2 linked regions of the Lentimonas sp. CC4 genome follow. The protein of the gene in region 2 binds, or shares a complex with, the protein of the main gene of each other region. Links are inferred from orthologs where the notes say so. Each region holds a gene or a part of one and is shown on either strand. Other genes may lie near its edges.

Region 1 (3,024 bases), 570 kb from region 2 along the record:
GCGCCTGCGGATCAATATCATGAATGACAATGCATTGATCGTCTTCGTATTCGATATTAGCAGGAATTTCGCGGGCGATGATTTTTTCGAACAATGTGCTCATGGCTCCCGATAAAAGCACAATGCGTTTTTGACGCCAGCAGATATTCCATCAGGCATGCGGTTGCCGAATCTGAAAGTAGGTGACTTGCTTGCCTGACATGAGCCTGCCGAATGTAGTTCGTCACCCGACAGCGCCATCAACCGACAATCGGCCGAGCACCTGCATTCGACAGGCATAGGCCAAGAAAGGAACTCGGCTACAGCACCACCACTTGCAGCTGCGAGCCGCGAGTCGCCCAAGCACAGGCCAGGTCGTCGATCCATCCGCGGACACGATCGTATTGCGCTTGGCGAGACTTCGTCCAATAGGCGCCTTTGGGGCACACCGCTTCGCGTAGCCCAGTAACCAACAGCAAGGCCGCACGACGACCGGCGAGCTTCTTCATCTCCACCACAATCGCCTGTCGAATCCACAACGGGCTAAAATTTTCAACGGTTGGCACATGCCAATGCGCAAAGGCCAACTCGCTCTCCCCTTCCCCTCCGAAATGCAAGTGTGCCAGTCGGTCCGCACAGTCGCGCAGCGACACCTCCATAAAGCCCCGGTCTTGCTCTTGACTAAAGAAATCAAGTGCGCGGCGAGCGTGTTCTGCACGGTCTGGAGCCGAAGCACCCGTGCGTGCTAGCAATTCATTTAAAGTCCGCAGCTGCTCAACTGGGTCACTTTTTACCATGTTCGGTCGATTTCTTCAGATCGAGAATTTCCTGCGCCAATTCAGTTAAGTCACGGAAATCTTTATAAACCGAAGCGTAACGCACATATGCAATCTGATCGAGGTGTTTGAGGCGCTGCATCACATGCTCACCCACCGCTTGGGATGGAATTTCGTGATCGTATTCCTTTTCGAGCGAAGCGAGCACGTCGGCCACGAGCATTTCGATCTGCATCACATCGATCGGGCGTTTCTCCACGGCCTTCTTTAAGCCGCCGAGCAATTTAGCACGGTCAAAATCTTCACGACGGCCGTCGCGTTTGACCACTTGTAGGTCAGCGCGCAGCACTTCCTCAATCGTGGTGAAGCGATAGCCACAGTCAAGGCACTCACGGCGACGGCGAATCGAAGTCTCGTTTTTACCGGTTCGGGTATCGAGCACTTTGGTCTCAAGGGAGGCACATTTAGGGCAACGCATAGGGGAATTAGGAATTAGGAATTAAGAATTAGGAAAACTGAGGTTGTAGAGACTGACACCTGAAAAACCGCTAACTGGAGACTGGTAACAAGCAACCAACAACAAGCAACTGACAACGCACCCCTATAACTTCAGGAAGTTTTCGAGCATTCGCATGCCCTCTTGCGTCGCGAGCGACTCGGGGTGGAACTGCACGCCCCAGACTGGCAGGTCTTTATGCGCCAAGCCCATGATCTCGCCTTCGGCGGTCTCAGCAGTCACTTCGAGGCAATCCGGCAGGGTTGCTCGCTCAACGAGGAGTGAATGATAGCGGGTGGCTTCCATCGGGTTGGGCATCCCTTCGAAAATATCAGTATTACGATGCGTAACGGGCGAGGTTTTGCCATGCATCAGGCGATCTGCCCGCACGACTTTACCACCGAAATGCTGGCCGATGCTTTGATGCCCGAGGCACACGCCCAGTAGCGGCTTCTTGCCTGCAAAGGCTTCGATCATGGCAAGGCTGACGCCCGCCTCGTTCGGCGAACACGGCCCTGGCGAGATCATGACGCGATCCGGGTTGAGCTCCAAAGCCTCCTCCACGGTGATCGCATTGTTGCGGTAGACCTGTTGCTCCACCCCAAGCTCCCCAAAATATTGGACGAGGTTGTAGGTGAAAGAGTCGAAATTATCGATGACTAACAGCATAGCTGAGTGACGAGTAAAAGGTGGTAGTGAAAGTGATGAATGATGACTAGGCTTGGTCGCCTAGGACGCGCGCGACTTCCTGCACGTCTTTATCACCGCGACCGCTAAGGTTGCCAATGATGAGTTGATCCGGAGACATTTCGCGTGCGCGCTTCATGGTGTAAGCTAGCCCGTGCGACGATTCGAGCGCGGGCACGATGCCTTCGATCGAACAAAGTGCTTTGAATGCGTCGAGCGCTTCGGCGTCGGTCGCATAACCGAAGTCAATACGCTCCTTTTCCTTGTAATAAGCGTGCTCAGGGCCAACAGCGGCATAGTCGAGACCAGCGGAAACGGAGTGCGTGAGGTCGATCTGACCATCCTCGTCCTGTAAAATCCAGGTTTTGGATCCTTGTAATACACCGAGTCTGCCACCTTCGAAACGCGCTGCGTGGTGTCCGCGTGTGATTTCGAGACCACCGGCTTCAACACCAGTAAGTTTGACATCTAAATCCTGAAGGAAGGCGAAAAAGATACCGATCGCATTGGAACCACCACCGACACAGGCGGCGACTTCGTCCGGCAAGCGGCCTTCTTTCTCTATAATCTGGCGACGGCACTCTTCGCCGATCACACGATGAAAGTCGCGCACCATCATAGGGAACGGGTGTGAACCAAGCGCAGAACCGATAATGTAGTGAGTCGTGCGAATGTTCGTCACCCAGTCGCGCATCGCTTCGTTGACCGCTTCCTTGAGCGTGCGTTGGCCTGCAGTGACGGCGCGCACTTCGGCACCACAGAGGCGCATGCGATAGACGTTGAGCGACTGGCGGCGCATGTCCTCTTCGCCCATGTAAATCACACACTCGAAGCCCATCTTGGCACACATGGCCGCGGTCGCGATACCATGCTGGCCTGCGCCTGTTTCGGCGATGATGCGCTTCTTGCCCATACGCTTAGCGAGCAGCGCTTGGCCGAGGGCGTTGTTGATCTTGTGCGCTCCGGTGTGGAGCAGATCTTCGCGCTTCAGGTAGATCTTTGCCCCGCCACAGTGCTCTGTGAGGCGTTCGGCGAAGTATAAATTGGTCGGGCGGCCGGCGAATTCACGTAGTTGAAAATCGAGTT
Region 2 (3,295 bases):
ACCGATATCAATAATTGCTGCCCCCTGCTGCACCATTTGATGAAAGCGCTCGATCGCACGGTCTAAATCCACAAACTCTCCACCATCTGAAAACGAATCAGGCGTCAGGTTCAAAATACCTGCAAGGTAAGTTTGCTGTCCCAACTCCAAGGTTCGACGCTTTGTAAAATATGATTTATGTTTATGCATTCGAAATCTCCAATGAGCTCCCCGCCTCAACCGCCGCCAACGCCTCGATCAAGTCCAAGACCATCGGATGCGAAGAACTATTCACTTCACGCTGAGCATCTCCCATCATAATTGTATCCACAGGTTGAATACCAACTGACGAGTTCGTAACAAACGCCGACTCCATCAGATTCAACGCATCTGGAAAATACGCACCTTCGGCTACCGGAATCCCTAAAATCTCCGCAGCCTCCAACACCACGGCACGCACGACGCCTGGCAGTATACCAGTGGCTAGGCCTGGAGTGTATAAGGTATCGCCTTGAACAAAAAATAAATTCCCCACGGCGGTCTCTGTTAATTGCCCTGCAGCATTCACACGCACCACATCGGTGCAACCTGCCGAACGAGCCGACGCCAAGAGCATCATATTCTCCATATAATTGTGGGTCTTATGCCCTGCGAGTAAAGAGTGCTCGTTCTGCTTCGAGTCGGATGCAAAGAGCAAACGCGCAGCACCACTCGTCATCATCGCAGGTCGCGCATACACGTAGCACTGCGAGCCTTCGCACGCCTGCACGAGCGACACCTTAATCACAGCATCCTTTAATCCATCCGCTCGCACCAACTCTCGAATCGCGGCGAGCACCTCAGGTTCGGTAAACTCAAGGTGCAAACTCAACGCTTTTGCAGACTTCACAAAACGCTGCCAGTGCTCCTCCCAGAAACAGAGCTGTGATTCCGCAAGTTTAAGTGTCTCGAAAATTCCAAAGCCATGCGCAAAGCCGGACTGCGTCGGATCTAGCGAAACAGAGTCTCCTGAATTAAGTATTATGATGTCTGACATAAAGCATCCACAGTTTCACGAATCGCACGGCCTTTATCGAGTGTTTCTTGATATTCACTTTCAGGCTCAGAATCCCAAACGATCCCGCCACCCACTTGATAATCTAAATAGCCATCTTTAAGGTGCAAGCTACGGATCGCGATATTGAGCTCGGCATTGCCATCGAACCCAATGTAACCGACCGAGCCGGTATAGACACCACGCCGAGTGGATTCGATCTCTTCGATGACTTCCATCGCTCGCACTTTCGGCGCTCCGGTAATTGAGCCACCTGGAAACAGCGCATGAATACAATCAAACACATCCTTACCTTCGGCTAAAGTGGCTTTGACCTGCGCCGTCTGGTGAATCACTCGCGCGTAGTGCTCCTGTCGATACAAGTGCTCCACATGCACACTGCCAAACTCAGCCACACGGCCAAGGTCATTGCGCTCTAAATCCACAATCATCAGCAACTCCGCACGGTCTTTCTCCGACCTGCGCAAAGCCTCCGCGTTGCGCGCATTCTCCTCTTCAGACGCACCCCTAGGGCGCGTGCCTTTGATTGGGCGCGTTTCAATCAGCCGCCCCTGCTTACGCAGAAATTGCTCGGGAGAAGTCGACAACACCGTAAAAGCATCCGATCGAATCAACGCACTATACGGCGCGGGGTTCCCCGCTCGTAGTGCTTGATACAACTGTATCGGGCAGCCCTCGTAACGACACTTCGCGCGTTGCGATAGATTGACCTGATAGACGTCACCACTGGCAATGTAACTGCGCACACGCTCGACCGCCTGCAAATAAGCACCCCGCTCAATATTCCACTCCCAGCCCCCATGTTGTGGTGGAGGCGAATTGGTTGACATCGATGCATCCGTAATAATCGCCTGCAGTTCAGCCAACACCAGATCCTCATCCGCGCGTATCCCGAGCGCGATCAGACTCAGCTCCCCTGTCTGATGGTTCAATGCTGCAATCCCATCATAAAAACCAAAGTGCATATCTGGCAGCCCGCGATCATCCACTGTTTGCTCCGGCAACGCTTCGATCTGACGACCATAATCATACGCTAGAAAACCGACAGCGCCTCCCACAAACGGGATGCCACTTTCATTCTCAAGCACATAGCCCGCCATCAACGCACGCAAAAGCTGCAGTCCATCTCCATTCAACGTTCGACGTTGGGCGTTCAATGTTGGACGTTCAACATACTCTCCATCCTTCCCCGAAAAGACCAAGAATGGGTTTGCACCAAAAAAGCTCCATTGCCCCAAGCCGTCATTCGAACGCGAACTATCCAGCACAAACGGAAGTTCCCTCGAACCGAAGCGTTCAATCAACGCATCCACATTCGGCGGATTCTGCACAGCAACGATCTTCATTGCGGATACTCACTCCTGACTATCACTTTCACTCTCACTAGATTTAGTGCTGGTTGGCTCGCTGGATCATAAAAAAGCCAGCAGCCTGAAAGATGATGTTTGGCAGCCAGATCAACAAATCAGGACGTAAAGAAGGCACACCTTCTAGCCAACTGACTGCAATGATCAAAAAGTAATAGCTCATCGCAATGATCAGTGCGATCCCGAGATTCGCATAGCTCTCCTTACGACCTACGTGAATGGCCAGAGGCACGCCAAAGATCGCCAGCGAAAACACCGAAAACGCCATCGCAAAGCTCTTTTGCATGTGCACCTGCAACTTCATTCGCGACTTCGACATCCCTTCACCGGCTTCAGCCTCTTCCGCTAACAGCAGATCACGCTTTGCCATCAACTGCGAAAAGACCATCTCCTTGGTGCGCACACGCCGCTGGCTCTTTTCACCAAAAATATCCCCCATGGGCAACTCGATCGGCAACTCTCCAAAGAAGAGTGATCGCATCGGCTCCTCGTCGAGCTCATCAGGATCGTCATTATCACGCTGCTCTGCCGTGCCATTCCGAAGGGTCAAAACTAGCGCGCTGCTTTCTTTATCAAAACTAATTTCGCCTTCCTCTGCGCGTAAAAAGAGCTTCACGCGTTGCGCGTCGTCTAGCTCCCAAATCCAGAAATCCTTCATCAGCGAACCATCGCGCCCGCCCATATAAATCACATACCCAGGAAATTCGTGGATAAATCGCCGCTCCTCAATGAACCCAATCGGGTTTTCACTGACCGCGGTGGCCATCAACTGCTTATAAGCTAAGCGTGATTCTGGCGCATATTGAAGATTCACCACAACGCCCACGACCATCCCGATGAATGAGATCAAGAACACGGGCGATGCGATTTGATACAGGCTCAGGCCCGAGGCCTT

Evidence for each region.
Region 1: the proteins of pabB (region 2) and GZZ87_RS05635 are in contact, whole or in part, in a solved structure (PDB 8RP0), measured with the Escherichia coli proteins. The link is inferred for Lentimonas sp. CC4 from one-to-one orthologs.

What each region holds. Positions count from the first base shown.
Region 1 is NZ_CACVBO010000001.1:1,281,952-1,284,975, reverse strand. What follows is about bases 139-2,840. They hold GZZ87_RS05635 (aminodeoxychorismate/anthranilate synthase component II), read right to left. Parts: upstream 1,921-2,840; coding sequence 1,357-1,920; downstream 139-1,356. Other genes in these bases: trpB (tryptophan synthase subunit beta), read right to left, coding at 1,967-2,840; nrdR (transcriptional regulator NrdR), read right to left, coding at 763-1,233; GZZ87_RS05645 (hypothetical protein), read right to left, coding at 300-776. Also shown: GZZ87_RS05650 (histidine triad nucleotide-binding protein), read right to left, coding at 1-103; more of trpB, read right to left, coding at 2,841-3,024. UniProt on the Escherichia coli protein: Part of a heterodimeric complex that catalyzes the two-step biosynthesis of 4-amino-4-deoxychorismate (ADC), a precursor of p-aminobenzoate (PABA) and tetrahydrofolate.
Region 2 is NZ_CACVBO010000001.1:716,513-719,807, forward strand. Bases 190-3,162 are described here. They hold pabB (aminodeoxychorismate synthase component I), read right to left. Parts: upstream 2,380-3,162; coding sequence 1,000-2,379; downstream 190-999. Other genes in these bases: GZZ87_RS03120 (aminotransferase class IV), read right to left, coding at 190-1,015; GZZ87_RS03130 (LptF/LptG family permease), read right to left, coding at 2,423-3,162. Outside these bases: folP (dihydropteroate synthase), read right to left, coding at 1-189; more of GZZ87_RS03120, read right to left, coding at 182-189; more of GZZ87_RS03130, read right to left, coding at 3,163-3,295. UniProt on the Escherichia coli protein: Part of a heterodimeric complex that catalyzes the two-step biosynthesis of 4-amino-4-deoxychorismate (ADC), a precursor of p-aminobenzoate (PABA) and tetrahydrofolate.